DNA from 3 places in the Pseudoalteromonas sp. SR41-4 genome. Region 3 is predicted to be linked to each of the others. Evidence: predicted binding sites of a transcription regulator. Region 3 holds the regulator's gene; each other region holds the start of a gene.
The links. The regulator LexA, encoded in region 3, represses DNA repair genes until DNA is damaged. The targets are predictions, from matches to a motif close to TACTGTATNNNNATACAGTA.

Region 1 (5,741 bases), on a different contig from region 3:
GTTGTCCTAAGCTAAAGCCACTTTCTTCAAATACGGCATGACTTACTGATGAGCTAAATCGTCCTGCTGCGGGTGGTCGCGATACTTGAGTTTTAATACGAATTTCTTCAATACAATCTTCAGGCATTTCACGTAAAAAGCGTGATGGACTGTGGTACTTTTCTTGACCATAAAGACGGCGGCTCTCGGCATGGCTAATATAGAGTTTTTCCATGGCGCGAGTCATGCCGACATAACAAAGACGACGCTCTTCTTCTAACCGACCTGATTCTTCATTACTTTGTTGAGATGGGAACATGCCTTCTTCAACACCAACCATAAATACGAGTGGAAACTCTAAGCCTTTCGCTGAGTGCAACGTCATCATTTGCACTGCATCTTCATGTTCTTCAGCTTGACCATCACCGGATTCCAGTGAGGTATAAGCCAAGAATCCTTGCAGTGGTGAGCTAAACTCTTCATCTTCCGGGAGTTCGTATTGGCCACAGGCGCTGATCAGCTCTTCTAAGTTTTCTACCCGGGCGCGGCCCTTTTCGCCTTTTTCTGCTTGATACATCGCCATTAAACCAGATGTTTGAATAGCGTATTTCGCTTGCTCTTCTAAAGTGAGATCACCAATTTTATCTTCAATATGTTCTACCAGTTCAACAAACTTAGTAACAACCGTCGCCGCACGTCCTGATAAATGTTGTTGTTCTACGATGGCTTTGGCGGCGTACCATAATGGCAATGATTCGCTACGCGCACAATCGCGAATATGGCTTAAGGTTTTATCGCCAATGCCACGAGCAGGAGTGTTAATCACTCGCTCAAATGCAGCATCATCCTGACGATTACCTACGAGCCGTAAATATGCCAGCGCATCTTTAATTTCCTGACGTTCAAAGAAGCGCATACCGCCGTAAATGCGGTACTTCAAGCCTTCTTGTAACATCGCTTCTTCAAGTACCCGCGATTGCGCGTTACTACGATATAAAATCGCCGCATCTTGTAGGGCATTACCAGCGTTTAACCAGCTGCGTAATTTGCTGCTTACAAAGCGCGCTTCGTCTAATTCGTTAAAAGCGGCATAAACAGAAATAGGTTCACCATCATTGCCATCAGTCCAGAGGCTTTTACCCATTCGGTCTGAGTTATTTTGAATAAGTGCATTAGACGCTTTTAGAATAGTGGCAGTAGAGCGATAGTTTTGTTCAAGGCGAATAGTTTCGGCTTTAAAATCGGTCAAAAAGCGCTTAATGTTTTCAATTTTAGCACCACGCCAACCGTAAATACTTTGGTCATCATCACCTACGATCATGATGCTGTTGGTATCGCCGGCTAATAATTTAAGCCATGCATATTGAATGGTGTTGGTATCTTGAAACTCGTCTACTAGCATATGGGCAAAACGTTGCTGGTAGTGACGTAGTAAGGTTGGATTATTTTTTAGTACTTCAAAACTACGTAATAAGATTTCGGCAAAATCAACTAATCCTGCTCGATCACATGCTTCTTGATAAGCGGTGTAAACTTTAAGCATCATTTGTTCGTTGATGTCGTAAGCTTGGATATCTTTGGGGCGCAGACCTTCATCTTTCTTGGCGCTGATATACCAGCCAAACTGTTTTGCAGGCCATTTTTTGTCATCAATATTCATGGCTTTTAATAAGCGTTTGATCATTCTAAGTTGATCATCAGAGTCTAAAATTTGAAACGCTTCTGGTAAGTTTGCTTCGCGATGGTGGGCGCGCAATATACGGTGTGATAAGCCATGGAAAGTACCAATCCACATACCACCTACTGGTGCCTGAAGGGCTTGTTCAACGCGCGTGCGCATTTCTTTAGCTGCTTTATTGGTAAAGGTTACTGCAAAAATACTATAAGCGGAGGCTTGCTCAACCTGCATTAACCATGCGATACGATGAACGAGTACTCGAGTTTTCCCAGAGCCTGCGCCAGCAAGCACCAGCATATTTTGGAGTGGGGCTGCAACTGCATCCCGTTGTTTATCATTTAAACCGTCGAGTAATTCTGAAACGTCCATCATCACGCCTTTTCAATCAATATTAAAAGCAGTATAACAGGTGTTTTTGTTAGGCTAAATAAAATACTGTTTTTATAACCAGTTAATTTAATACATAGTCTAAAGGCTTTAAAAACTTAATGATTCATTTATAGTCATTTTTTAGCTAAGCTAGATCAGTGGTGTGAAGTGATATCGCCAATTTGACTTATATTTAGTAAAAATCACGATTTTAGCTAGTTCTTCGTATTACCGTTGATTTTAACATATTGATTTTTAATAACTAAATAATTGGCATGAAGAATGTAAGTAGATAAGAATAAAATTAAATTAATAATTGAGGTTAACATGGCAGAGCAAGGTTCAGGCGGTAATGTTATCGCAGCGATTTGTAATATATTTTTCCCAGGTTTAGGGCAGTTAGTTCAAGGCCGGATCATGGCGGCAATTGGTTTCTTCCTAGCGTGGGTTATTAGTGGCGCGCTTATTTATGTTGCGATTGGTTTTATATTACTGCCGATCGTCTATATTTGGGCAATCATTGATGCCGCGCGGTTTAGATCTTATCGGTAGCTGTATCACTTCAAAGAATAGCGCTTTTTAGCGCTATTTTTGTCACTGGCTTTATTTATTCAGCACTGACTAGGGTATAATCCCGATCATTAGTTGTATTTAGGTAAAGTTATGGAATACCAATTTATACGCGATCCAATAAGTGGCCTGCGGATTAAAATTAGCAGTGAACATGCGGTTATTGGCCGTTGGTTAAATGAAGAAATAGGCAAAGACAAAGTCGCGATGGTGCAGGCACTTATTAGCTCGGTGAGTTCAAGCTTTGAGCCGGTAACACTTAAAGGCCAAGAAATTGACCTAATTCTGTCTAAAGATGAAGCGTTATTTGAAGCGCATGCGCTGCATCAAGATAACGAAGATATATTAGCCTACCAAGATGATGAATTAATGCTTGAAGAGAATGATTTAAGCAGTGGTTGTGGTTTTGAAGACTTTGTTGACCTGATTAACTCGTGGCATGAGTTTTCGGCTGGTCGTTAAGTTATATTATCTGTATTATTCTGTTTATAGACTTATTCAAAGTAGAAAGTAAAAATGAGAAATATTGATTTAAAAATTATAGATAAACGTTTAGGCAATGAGTTCCCGCTACCTAGCTATGCAACTGAAGGCTCAGCAGGTATTGATCTGAGAGCTTGTATTGAAACTGATTTGGTTTTAGAACCAGGCCAAGTTGAACTTATTCCATCTGGCTTTGCGGTACATATGAAAGATAATGGCCTTGCCGCTACTATAATACCACGCTCTGGTTCCGGTCATAAGCATGGCTTAGTTATGGGTAATTTAGTTGGGCTTATTGACTCAGACTACCAAGGGCAAATCTTTATTTCTTTATGGAACCGCAGTGATAAAACATATACCGTTAAAGTAGGCGAAAGAATCGCTCAGCTTGTGTTTGTGCCGATTGTACAAGTAGGTTTTAACGTTGTTAACGAATTTGATGCGACTGAGCGTGGTGAAGGTGGTTTTGGTAGTTCAGGTAAAAGCTAACTAATTACTAAGGATAGTCTATGATACTTGCAAAGGATTTAGAGAATAGAAGAATAGATATAGCTCCTCTGTGCACTGATTCGGCAGAGCAGGTTTCTGTCGATCTTAGTGTCGGCTCTATGTACAAGAAAGCAGGGGATTCTGATTGGAGAAATATCACAGATAAAGTCGTGATTTCGCCAAACAGTTGTTTGCTTATCTGTACAGAGCAGACAATAAAGATGCCGAATAATGCCTTTGCATTTTTGTCTTCTAAAGGAAGTCTTGGTGCGAAGGGGATCCTCGTCGCAAATACCAAGGTAGATCCTTTATTTGAAGGAAAGCTACACATACCGGTTTTTAACGTAGGTAATAAAAAAGTATCTTTATCAGCGAAGGATAAATTTTGCTCTCTGACTTTTTTGACGACAGAGCATCCAATTATTGGTGACAGTACGAGAAATGCTGTAAATATTGAACCTAGTGATACAAGTATAATTAAAGACTTCTTTAGTAACCATACACCACATGTAATCACAGGAGTTGTGTCTATCCTAGCATCGCTACTGGCAGTTCTTTTAACATATCTACTTACAAAGGCATAATGATGATTCTGACACAAGTTGCACTTAGGGCTCTAGTTGAAAAGAATGCAGTGGTTAGAAGAAACCAAGATGTTGTTGTTGATACAACATCAATAGGGCTCCATTTAGATAATCAGTTTACTAAATATGCACCTTATGATGGTGAGGCTTTCACTCCACCTAGAAAAATGGAAACGACAACGACGACATTAGGAGAAGGACAAGACATAATTCTTCCACCTAATGGTAAGTTGCTTGCGTGTACACAAGAAGAAATTGTATTACCTACTGACAAATTCGGATTGGTACAGACCAAGGGCTCAATTGCTCGAGGTTTTCTGTTCGCTCATGTTTGTGATGGTCAAATAGATCCTGGGTATAGAGGGAAAATTACTTTGGAATTAATTAATATGAGTGAATTTTACTATAAATTAGTACCAGGTATGCCTATAGCTTCTTTATTTCTTTTTGCAACGGACACTGATGTATCAGCTTATGCTGGGCGCTATCAAAATTCAATGCACCCAACTGCCATGGCCTAGAAGCGCGTTACCATCAGGGCGAATAAGCTAAATAAGCTTACGAAAATCAGTGACGCTCAAATAGTCACTGATTTCATTGTGCGGTTGTTTACTATCTGGGTTTGCAACCGCCAATAAATGGCCAATACCATATTCTTTTGCGGCGTTTAGTACCGCTAAACTGTCGTCAACGAACAGCGTACGCTGCTTATCAAAACCTAAATCGAGTTGTACTTGCTGCCATAAGCTTTGCTGCTCTTTACTCACACCATATTGATGAGTCGACACCACACCATCTAAATAGTTATCAATATTGGTTTTTTCAAACTTGAGCATGACACTTTCCGGGTGTGCGTTGGTAAGTAAAATCAACTCTTTACCCGCTTTTCGCAACGATGTTAAAAATGCAGGTACATCCTCACGCATTTTAATGAGGTGCTGATGCTGATATTTTAGCTCCATAATAGGTAAATTAAGTTGTTGTTCCCAGTAATCTAAGCAATACCATTGGATTTGACCGCTAACGGTTTGATAGCGTTTTAATATATCCGCTTGGGCTTGTGCCAAACTAATATTCTTTGCGATAGCGAGTTGCTCAGGGATCACTGTCAGCCAAAAGTGATTATCAAAATGGAGATCGAGCAAAGTGCCATCCATATCTAGCAGCACAGTATCGATTTTTGACCAATTTAACATAGGAATTTCATCTTATAGGGTTTATTATTGAACTAACTGCCATGATAGCAAATTAATGCCAATGACACAGAAAAAGCACCCAACACCACCACAAATTCTTCGCACCGAAGTTGTTGCTAAAAGCCGATTATTTACGGTGGAATCACTTGAATTAAAATTTTCAAATGACGAACAGCGTCAATACGAACGGATCCGCGGCGGTGGCCGAGGGGCTGTAATGATAGTGCCATTAACAGCTGATAATGAATTACTGTTAGTACGAGAATATTGTGCTGGCACTAATGATTATCAACTAGGCTTCCCAAAAGGCTTAATTGATCCTGGCGAAACACCAGAACAAGCAGCAAACCGAGAATTAAAAGAAGAAGTTGGCTTTGGTGCTGAGCAACTTCA
Region 2 (5,741 bases), on a different contig from region 3:
ATCTTTAATCGCGTTTGCACCTTGCCAATTGGCTTGTTCGTATAATTTTACCAAGCGCAGATATTGTGCCAGTAAACCTTGATCCTCTAATAATGCTAACTTTATGTCGTTGGATAATGGTAGCTTATTCATCACGCTTTCCATATCTTCATCTAATATGGCATCCATTAGTGACATCATACCGGTTAAAAAAGCCATTCCCGTATCTTTGAGTTTACTATGGTTTATAGCTAGCAACTCAGTAAAGCGTGCTCTAGTTAACGATAAGCGTATTAACTCTGCGGGTTTATCACCAGCAACTTGAGCTGCAAACAACAAGGATAAAAACTTTTTAATTTCTGCTGCACCTAGCACAATTAGTGCTTGTTTGATGGTGCTGATCTCAGCTCTGCGCTTAAATGCCGCTGAATTACTATAACGTAATAATTTATAAGAGAGGTTTACATCTCGCTCAAATACGTCGGTAATTTTCTTTAAATTGACTTCAACAGTGGATGTCTCATAAAGCAGCTCGGCAAGAGCTATCTCTGATGGCGGCAAGGTTTTACTTTGCACCATTTCTGGCTTGGAAAAGAAAAACCCTTGAAAGTAAGTAAAGCCAAGATCTAATGCTAATTGATACTTTTCGTAGGTTTCTACCTTTTCTGCTAATAATTTTATATGCGGATAAGGTTTAATTTCTTCGATTATGCTGTGGATAGTGTCAACTTCACAATTGAGAAAATCTATTTTAATAATATCAATAAAAGGATAAAAATGACGCCATACAGGCTGGTGAATATAATCATCCAGGGCGAGCGTATAACCTTTTTGTTTTAAGTCTTTGACGATCGCGAGTAAGCGTTTCCCTGGTTGAATTGTTTCGAGTATTTCTACAACAATCTGATCTTTACCAAGCAGGGTTGGGTAGCCTTTTTGTAATGTTTCAAGCGTAAAGTTGATATACGCTGGTTTATTATCGGTGAGATCTTCTAAGCCAAAATTGAATTGACTACCTTCAATTAGCCGGCTAGTTGCCTCGTCACCATCAATATCTGGGAATACATTATCAACGCCGTCACGAAAAAGTAACTCATATCCTACAAGTTGTTTGTTTCGATCTAAAATTGGTTGGCGTGCAGCATAAAAATACATAAACAGCGGGTCCACATCAGTTAAGCGATTACTTGGGCAATATAAGATAAAACAACATAAATAGCATTAACTATATTTAAAATATCAATACTATAGTATTGATTAATTGCAAAATCATCGATCTAATCCTAGGGTAATTAAGTATTAATTACCATGTTCTATAGTCAAATAATTAACCATTAGGTAAAACCGCTTAACCCTATATCATTGTAAGGTTAACTTAGTAATTGGAGTTATTCACCCTTTGCGTGATATAGTCAAGCTCTAGGTTGGTTTTTACACCAATAATGACTTTATATAGTATTGATTTATGAGTCATTATTAGGATTAAAAGCCAGGTTTTAACTTCAGAGTTGGAGGCGAGTTTGGAAACTGGAATGATTATTTCTTTAGCTGCGTATTTTATCGTAATGCTAGGTATTGGCTTGTACGCTTATAAGCAGTCTACCGCCGATGTGTCGGGCTATATGTTGGGTGGCAGAAGTTTATCACCAGCTGTAGCTGCTCTATCTGCCGGTGCATCGGATATGAGTGGTTGGCTACTTATGGGCTTACCCGGTGCTATGTATCTATTTGGCTTAAGTAAAGTTTGGATTGCAATAGGCTTAGTACTTGGCGCTTGGGCAAACTACTTCTTAGTAGCGCCACGCCTGCGTGTCTATACTGAGAAAGCGAATGACTCGATTACTATTCCTGATTACTTTGCTAATCGTTTTGCTGATAATAAAAATATATTACGTGTAATTTCGGCAATCGTGATCATCGTTTTCTTCACACTTTATACTTCTTCAGGCGTTGTCGCTGGCGGTAAATTATTCGAAAACTCATTTCAGATGAGTTACGAAACGGGGCTTTATGTGACAACCGGGGTCGTCGTACTTTATACATTGTTTGGTGGTTTCTTAGCTGTGAGTTTGACTGACTTTGTGCAAGGTTGCATCATGTTCATCTCGCTACTTGCTGTACCTATTGTTACTTATATGATGCTAGATCAGCCAGTGTTAGACACACTTACTAATGCCAGTTATGACTTGCTGTTAAGCGCTCCGAAAGAGAGCGAAGTCCACTCTCTTAATATGTTAGATTGGTTTGCAGGCGGTTCAACCATCGCTATTATTTCTGCAATGGCATGGGGCTTAGGTTATTTCGGTCAACCGCATATCATAGTGCGTTTTATGTCAGTACGATCTGTTAAAGATATGCCTACTATGCGTCGTATTGGTATGTCGTGGATGACCTTATCAGCAATTGGTGCAGTGTTAACAGGACTATTTGGTGCTGCTTACATGATCGAAAATCAAATGTTGATTGACGATAAAGAAACGATATTTTTAGTATTATCTGAATTGGTTTTCCATCCACTTATTGCCGGCTTTTTACTTGCTGCTATTTTAGCTGCGATTATGAGTACTATTTCATCTCAGTTATTGGTTTGTTCAAGCTCTTTGACTGAAGACTTCTACAAAATTTATTTAAACCGTGATGCATCACAAACCGAGCTGGTTTTAGTTGGTCGAATTAGTGTACTACTCGTTGCATTATTTGCTATTTATTTGGCTTATGACCGCGACAGTTCTATTTTAGATTTAGTAAGTAATGCGTGGGCAGGTTTTGGGGCTGCGTTTGGCCCGTTAGTATTACTTAGTTTATATTGGAAGCGAATGAATCTACAAGGTGCGATCAGTGGTATGGTTGTGGGTGCAGGGACAGTGTTGATCTGGATATATGCGCCAATCACCATAAATGGAGAGAGTCTCAGCAGTATCATTTATGAAATTATACCGGGCTTTATACTTGCAACAATTGCAATCATTACAGTGAGCTTATCAACAGCGCCACCAAATAAAGAGATCACCGAATTATTTGATGAAGTTGAACGAGGGCTATAACGAGTAGTAATTTTTATAACTAAAAAAGGGCAATTAATTGCCCTTTTTTAGTTAGTTAACTTATGATTTTTTAGCTTGCTTCTTTATCAGTGCTGGCTTTAATAGACGCTACATTTTCTTTTTTTACTTTCGCCGTTGGTGCTTTCTGTATTGCCTCTTTGCCGCCTTTAAGTACATTCATAAAGTCGTCTTTACTTTTAGCAATCTCAAGTGCGAGCGATTCGATTTGTTGTTCGCTTAGTGGTACATCAACTTTCTCAAGCATAACCTCAAGCGACTCTGCTATATCAAGCATTTTGTCATACGCGTCAGCTTCTTTTTTAGTAGTAAACGTCATACGCTCGACTCCGTTTCTCTCTACAACATATTTAACAACAACAGCCATGATTTCTCCTGCCAATTTGCTTGGTGAATAACAAGTTCACCTTGATTGATTACTGTTTTTATGTACAGTAATTGTTTATTGGTCTTTTTGCAAGTGAACATTTTTATTTTTTACTATTAGGATTTGACAAAGAGGTACAACTTTACTTTATTTAAATAGTCGCACTTTTTTAGTATGACTTTATTTGGAAGTAGTCCAAAAGTGAAGGCATTAAAGTCAACTATTAATTGAGTCCACGTATGGACATCATGGAGGAGAAACATGAAGTTTTTAACTTTAATAGTCGTAGTGCTTGGCTTGGCTATATCATTGCCTAGTGGTGCCGCTGTAACTAAAACCGAAGCTACTGAAAGTATGGGTAAAGTTCAGTTAGTCAATGTTAATCAAGCAACAGTCGAGCAGCTTACCCAGCTGCCAGGTATTGGTAAATCAAAAGCACAAGCGATAGTTGATTACCGTACCGAGCAAGGCAAATTTAAGTCTGTTGCAGATCTAGCGCAGGTGAAAGGTATTGGCGATAAATTAGTCGCTAAACTGGATGGCAAAGTTACATTTTAAAAAACTACAGGGCGAATTATTCGCCCTGTTCAAATTGCTTTATAGCCTTGCTCAAATAGTGTTTAGAGAATTGAATTTCAACAGGGGTGGTTAACAACGGGTAACTTAACCCAGCCACCAGTAATACAGGAAGTAACAGCCAACCTTCGATATACGCTAATGATAGAAATACTGGGATCAATAAAATCAGCTTTATAATACGCAAACTGATTTTTTGCATTGGAGTTAACATACTCACTGCAATCGCAATTATTTGCTGACGTTGACGTATTTTAAACGATTTTAATTGCGTTACTTGACTTGAAAATAATGCAATCATCACAGCGACTTTTTAATTATTAAACGACTTACTACAACGCTTATCAGTATCAGAGTAAATACCGCAAAAATGATCTCCATCCATGCTGGCATACTTAACCCTGCAAATTGCCAATCGATGTTGCCACAGTCTCCTGTCGCAGCAAAAAAATGTGGCATCCACTCATGTAATGGTAATGGAAAATTAGGCTCGAATTCGCAGCTAAACGCAAAGGGATCGGTTGTCGTTTGCATATCAATATGTTGGCGTGCAATTAAGTAACCCCAAATACTAGCAACTGCCCATGCTGAAAATGCTGTTATACGGCAAATTAAATTGGTTGGTCTGACTGCGCCGACTAACCCTGCGGCTAGTAACCCTAGCATGGCAGTACGTTGATAAATACACATAATGCATGGCTCTAAGCCCATTTGGTATTGGAAATACAATGCGATTAATTCAAAAATAAAAGCGCTAAAAGCGAGTAGTAACCAAGCACTGCGTTGTTGGGCTAAATTTGCTAACCAAGTCATAAAATATCCAGTCTATAATTTGTGGATGAATTATGACTTAGTCATTAAACTACGCGCAAGGATAAATATGATTTGTAACAATAAAAAAGCTGCCGAAGCAGCTTTATTTACTGTTTGGATTATTTAATGCCCAGAACTTCCTATACTTTGTAAGCTTGCACTATGGTGCTCAATCCAGCCCCATTGATAGAATAAATCAGTCATTTCACTTAGGCCAAGATATGTCCCTGCTAAGCCAACAACCGTTAGCACTATGGTATAGGGGAGTGCCATGTAAACCATACGACCGTAGGATAATCGCAATACGGGAGCAAGGGTCGATGTTAGTAAGAATAAAAATGCAGCTTGACCGTTAGGTGTGGCAACACTTGGTAAATTTGTACCGGTATTAATTGCCACCGCTAATAAATCAAATTGATCGCGGCTAATTTGCCCTGCTTTTAATGCTGCCGCCACTTCATTAATATAAACAGTGCCAACAAAGACATTGTCACTGACCATCGAAAGTAGGCCATTTGCGACAAAAAACATAACTAACTGTAATTGCCCTTCAAATGTCAGTACCCAAGTTATTACAGGAGTAAATAAGTGTTGGTCAATAATGACTGCAACGATTGAGAAAAATACACATAACAGTGCAGTAAACGGCAGTGCTTCTTCAAAAGCCTTTCCTAGTTGGTGCTCTTCAATTATACCAGCGGACGCAGTTGCAAAAATAATGACGGATAAGCCGATTAAGCCAACAGTGGCAAGGTGTAATGCTAATGCAATGATCAACCATACAGCAATTAATGACTGAAACATCAAATTAACCTTATCGCGTTTGGTACGTTTGCTATCGAGCTCTTTTGCATGATCAGCTAGTATTTGATGAATCGTCTCTGGTAATTTGGCGCCGTATCCGAACGTTTTTGTCTTTTCAAGTAATATTGTAGTGATAATGC
Region 3 (5,741 bases):
CACATAATGGCCAGCACCACCGCCGCTGCTTGCTTGCATTACGGTAAGACCTGCACCAACAGCAATAAAAAACATCGCAAATGCGCCAACTATTGGCCACGGACTTTGCGCGGGAACATAATATTTTTCGTAATTTTTATCCATTTTGTTTGCTCCTAATTAGCTATTAGCTTGGCAACCTAATTACTAGCCACTATCTGCCCGCTAATATCAAACACGGTATAAGACAAAGTTAACTCTTCAACATCTTCAGGTAATTGCGTATCAACATAAAAAAGCAGTTTAAATTCCACTTCTTCACCTGCTTTCAAAGGTTGTTGATCGAAACAAAAGCAAGCCATTTTATGCAAATACTTAGCTGCTTTGCCTGGAGACACCGACGGTACCGCTTGCATAACTTTATCTTCATTACTGGTATTTTTTGCTCTAAACAGCACTTCGCGCATAGCTCCGGGCTTTACTACCACACTATACTCATGTGATTGCACCTCAAATGGCGCTCCACTTTGCGCATGAGTTGTGAAGCTTACGTCGATTTCTCGTGCCTCATTAACACTCGTACTTTGCTTTGCTTGCTCTAACGAAGGCTTACCATTAAGGCCTGTTACATCACAAAAAACGTCGTACAACGGCACCAAAGCAAACGCAAAAGCGAACATGCCAAGACATATTAAAACTAAGCGCTTAAGCAGTGGTGCATGACTCATTACTTAATCTCCGGTGGCGTTTCAAAAGTATGATAAGGCGCAGGCGATGCCACCTCCCATTCCAAACCCTCAGCACCATCCCACACTTTGGCGGGCACTTTATCGCCGCCTCGTGCACACTTAAATACTACAACCACAAATAACAATTGTGATAAACCAAAAGCAAAGCCACCAATACTAATAATCGCGTTAAAGTCTGCAAATTGCAGTGCGTAGTCAGGAATCCGGCGCGGCATACCGGCCAAACCAACAAAGTGCATAGGGAAAAACAATACATTCACGCTCACTAAAGACAACCAAAAATGCCATTTAGCCAAGGTGATATTGAACATATTTCCCGTCCATTTTGGCAGCCAATAATACGCCCCGGCCATAATTGAAAATATCGCCCCAGTCACTAACACATAATGAAAATGCGCCACCACAAAATAAGTATCATGGTATTGAAAATCAGCAGGAGTAATCGCCAGCATCAACCCAGAGAAACCACCTAAAGTGAATAACACAATAAACGCAATACTAAATAACATAGGCACTTCAAAACTAATCGAACCACGCCACATGGTGGCTACCCAGTTAAATACTTTGACCCCAGTTGGCACCGATATCAGCATAGTTGCATACATAAAAAATAATTCGCCAGCGACAGGCATACCTGTGGTAAACATATGATGCGCCCAAACTATAAAGCTAAGTAAAGCAATCGAAGATGTGGCATATACCATAGAGGCATAACCAAATAATTTTTTACGTGAAAAGGTCGGCACTATAGTCGAGATAATGCCAAAGGCTGGCAGAATCATAATGTACACTTCAGGGTGACCAAAAAACCAAAATATGTGCTGGAACATCACCGGATCACCGCCCCCAGCAGCATCAAAAAAGCTGGTTGCAAAATACTTATCAGTCAATACCATAGTCACAGCACCGGCCAATACCGGCATCACAGCAATCAATAAAAAAGCGGTGATAAGCCATGTCCACACAAACAGCGGCAGCTTCATCCAAGTCATACCTGGCGCACGTAAATTAACGATAGTTACAATCACATTGATTGCGCCCATAATTGAGCTAATACCCATGATGTGAATAGCAAAAACAAATAATGCGGTATTATCGTTACTGTAAGTTGTTGACAGTGGTGCATAAAAAGTCCAGCCAAATGCCGGGCCACCACCTGGCATAAACAGGGATGCCAGTAAAATAATAAAAGCAAAAGGTAAAATCCAAAAGCTCCAATTATTCATCCGTGGTAATGCCATATCTGGTGCGCCAATCATGAGTGGTACCATCCAGTTAGCCAATCCTGTAAAGGCCGGCATAACGGCACCAAATACCATGATCAAGCCATGTACTGTGGTCATTTGATTGAAAAAGTGAGGCTCTACTAACTGTAAGCCAGGTTGAAATAACTCTGCGCGGATCACCATCGCCATGGCGCCACCAATTAAAAACATCGTCAACGAAAAAATTAAATATAAGCTACCGATATCTTTATGGTTAGTAGTATAAAGCCAGCGTTTAAAACCTTTCGCAGGATGATGATGTCCATCATGGTGTGCAGCTTGATCATGTTGTTGCTCTGTTACGCTACTCATTATTTAGCCTCCGAAGTTGCATCAATCGCGGCTTGTATCTGACTCGGTTGAATTACATCCCCAGTGTCATTGCCCCATGCATTACGCTTATAGGTGATCACAGCTGCTAGCTGCTTGATTGATAACTGCTTGTCAAATGCTTGCATAGCGGTACCTGGGCGACCATGAAGCACTACATCAATATGATCTTTAATATCTCCTAATACTACCGGACTGCCTTTGAGCGCCGGGAAAACCCCCGGTAAGCCCATACCTGTTGGTTGGTGACACGCAGCGCAACTGGCCATATAGACTTGCTCGCCGAGTGTCATTAATTCTTCTTTTGGTAATGTTTGATCTAATAATGCAGCATCAGCAATTGCAGCGTTTGCTTTTGCCTGCTTAGCTTCGCTCAGCCAGTTTGCAAATGCTTGCTCAGATTTAGCTTCAACCACCACAGGCATAAAGCCATGATCCTTTCCGCATAGTTCTGCACATTGCCCTCGATAAATGCCCTCTTCATTAATTCTGGTCCAAGTTTCATTGATAAACCCAGGGTTAGCATCTTTTTTCACTGCAAAATCAGGCACCCACCAAGAATGAATAACGTCGTCTGAGGTCATTAAAAATCGTACTTTTTGATTAATTGGCAACACCAAAGGTTTATCAACTTCAAGCAGGTAATTAGGGTTTTTATTTGCAAGATTAGTTATTTCATCTTGAGGTGTAGCAAGCATTGAATAAAACTCAACATCTTCACCCATGTACTCATAATGCCATTTCCATTGAGAACCAGTAATTTTAATCGTGAGATCAGCTTTACTAGCATCTTCCATTGCAATCAAAGTTTTTGTCGCAGGAATTGCCATACCAATTAAAATCACAAACGGGATTGCCGTCCAAAGGATTTCAACTTTAGTACTTTCATGAAATTGGGCTGGTTTTGCCCCTTTAGATTTACGGTGGTGGATCAGTGCCCAAAACATGACGGCGAACACGATGACCCCAATCACACAACATATAATAAATATTGTCATGTGCAGCTGATAAACATCATTACTTATATCTGTTACGCCCTTACGCATATTAAACTGGCTATTAGCCAATACTTGCTGCGGTAGAACAAACAATATAAGCCACAAGGTAGAGCTCAATTTACCCATGTGACGGCTCCTTTAAATGCTATTGCAAAACGCAAAGCGAAAAGGCGGCACAGCTTTATTCGCGCCAATTCGTTATTTTTTATTGTTACTGAATATTAACGCAACCCTAAATTATGCTATTGAGCAAAATTGTTAGACTTTTAAAGTAGCTGTTAACACAGTGTATTAACCAATTAGTTAAAAAATGAACAATTAGCAAGTTTTAAGAGCAATTAAATTCTTTTTTGGTGCATAAATAACAGCTAAAAATCAGCGCGTTATTTTGTAATTAGGGATAATATTAGAGGGCTAAAAGTAGCTGACAAGTAGATTTGATAGGGCTTAGGACGCTATAGCTAAGTATAAAATCTAGCCATTAAAGCGGTAAAAAATTAAATGCACCAAACTTCACCAATTTGGTGCAAAATACAGATCAAAAAATTTACATCCAATCAGCGTTGCGGATCACCCCAACAGCTAACCCTTCAATATTGAAAGATTCATGTTCAAGATCCACTTCAATCGGTGAAAATTCATCGTTTTCAGCATGTAAAAAAACTTTTTTACCTGCTTTTTCAAGGCGTTTTACTGTTACATCGTCATCAACACGGGCAACCACCACTTGGCCATTTTCAGCAACTTGAGTGCTGTGTACTGCCAATAAATCGCCATCCATAATACCAATGTCTTTCATACTCATGCCTTGCACACGCAGTAAAAAATCAGCAGCCGGTTTAAACAAGAGTGGATCTATTTTGCAATGACTTTCAACATGCTGCTCTGCCAAAATAGGCTCACCAGCGGCAACTCTGCCTATTAGAGGTAAACCAAGTTGTTCCGGCTCATCCTCTTCAACTAACTGAATACCTCGACTAGCACCGGGCTTCATTTTAATAACGCCCTTTTTCGCTAATGCCTTTAAATGTTCTTCCGCTGCATTAGCACTTTTAAAACCTAACGTTTGCGCAATCTCAGCACGGGTTGGCGGCATACCGGTATCTTTAATAAAAACTTTAATAAGTTCGAGAATTTGAGCTTGGCGATTCGTTAATGGGCGCATACAACTGGTTTTCCATACAGTACATTTAACTGTGAGTATATACAGTTATCTGAAAATCGCAAATATAAATTGGCTTAAAATCGCGCCGTTAATAACAAGCTCATACTATTTAAACCACTTCCAGAATCAAGCGCAGATCCAAGACCAAACTTTAATGCTACATGTTGATTAAACCAATATTGCGTTTGCAGTTCATAGTTGTCTTTTAGATTTTTCTGATTCCGAATATTGGCAACGACTCCCACTGACCATGCTTGATTTACATAATAAACCGCCTGCCCCTGCACATAACGATAACGCCCTGCCAATTGCTTTAGCTCTAAATCCCAACCTTGATTGCTAACTATATTTGTCCAACGAACATAAGGTGCATAAGTCCATTCAACCGCGACTCTTTCATTATCTTTGCCAAACCACATATCATGGCGCTCTAAGCGACTGTAATATACATTGAACCCTAGTTGTAACTGTTCATTCATTTGCTTACCAACAGCGGCACTCACTAAATAATCAGTATTTTGCCAATAGCTATTATCCTCACAGAGGCGCTGCGCGCTGGCACTAATAACTAATCCTGCGGGACCATAGATGGCAGCATCGGCATTTAAATAGCTAAAATCATCATTAGCAAACCCACCAATAGCATAATTATTGACTTGATTTAAATACGCTTTTAGCTCGTATGGACCAGTCAAAGATTCAAGATCTTGCGCAAAATATCGGTATCGTGCGCCTAAAAAAGATTCATCTAAACCAGCTAAATCGGTAAAACCAATATCGAGTTGATGTTGGGTACTAGCAACAGCCTGCGGCTGAGCAACAAGGCTCATCAATAATATTGCACCACATCCAAATACCTTTACTTTCATCCTTAAGATCCATTAACAGTTAGATAATATAGGTACATTTTATCTATTTTTATGATCTTAACTGTAGGAAAATGTTTAAAAGTGTAGACTGATTTAGTAAATAACTTAGTGAGGTAGACAGATGAGTATTTGGTATCAACCGATCACCCTAGCACAATGTAAGCAACTTGATGACGGCATAAGTGGTCAAGGCACATTGATGAAAACCATGGGCATTGAAATAAGTGAAATAGGCGATGATTATTTAGTAGCAACGATGCCCGCGATCCCAGCTCATCATAACCCTATGGGTATGGTGCATGGCGGCGCAAATGTTGTACTTGCAGAAACGGTGGCGAGTTATGCTGCAAACTTTGCTGTTGATTTTACAAAGTTTTATTGTGTTG

Region 1: a site for LexA is predicted at 2,091-2,110, ahead of uvrD (DNA helicase II). Genes of this name have one in related genera too.
Region 2: a site for LexA is predicted at 3,459-3,478, ahead of H5180_RS12210 (YebG family protein). Genes of this name have one in related genera too.

Annotation. Positions count from the first base shown of each region.
Region 1 covers NZ_JACJEI010000018.1:83,643-89,383, reverse strand. Annotated here, with positions in the region: gene uvrD (DNA helicase II) at 1-2,026, opposite strand, end outside; gene H5180_RS15025 (hypothetical protein) at 2,354-2,578, shown strand; gene H5180_RS15020 (YacL family protein) at 2,690-3,058, shown strand; gene dut (dUTP diphosphatase) at 3,113-3,568, shown strand; gene H5180_RS15010 (dCTP deaminase domain-containing protein) at 3,589-4,152, shown strand; gene dcd (dCTP deaminase) at 4,152-4,673, shown strand; gene yrfG (GMP/IMP nucleotidase) at 4,701-5,348, opposite strand; gene nudE (ADP compounds hydrolase NudE) at 5,410-5,741, shown strand, end outside.
Region 2 covers NZ_JACJEI010000013.1:88,179-93,919, forward strand. Annotated here, with positions in the region: gene H5180_RS12200 (EAL and HDOD domain-containing protein) at 1-1,134, opposite strand, end outside; gene putP (sodium/proline symporter PutP) at 1,512-3,023, shown strand; gene H5180_RS12210 (YebG family protein) at 3,094-3,408, opposite strand; gene H5180_RS12215 (ComEA family DNA-binding protein) at 3,670-3,966, shown strand; gene H5180_RS12220 (DUF6170 family protein) at 3,983-4,285, opposite strand; gene dsbB (disulfide bond formation protein DsbB) at 4,285-4,797, opposite strand; gene nhaB (sodium/proton antiporter NhaB) at 4,921-5,741, opposite strand, start outside.
Region 3 covers NZ_JACJEI010000007.1:111,860-117,600, reverse strand. Annotated here, with positions in the region: gene H5180_RS07825 (cytochrome c oxidase subunit 3) at 1-144, opposite strand, end outside; gene H5180_RS07820 (cytochrome c oxidase assembly protein) at 180-707, opposite strand; gene ctaD (cytochrome c oxidase subunit I) at 707-2,305, opposite strand; gene coxB (cytochrome c oxidase subunit II) at 2,305-3,447, opposite strand; gene lexA (transcriptional repressor LexA) at 3,869-4,486, opposite strand; gene H5180_RS07800 (hypothetical protein) at 4,561-5,355, opposite strand; gene H5180_RS07795 (PaaI family thioesterase) at 5,477-5,741, shown strand, end outside.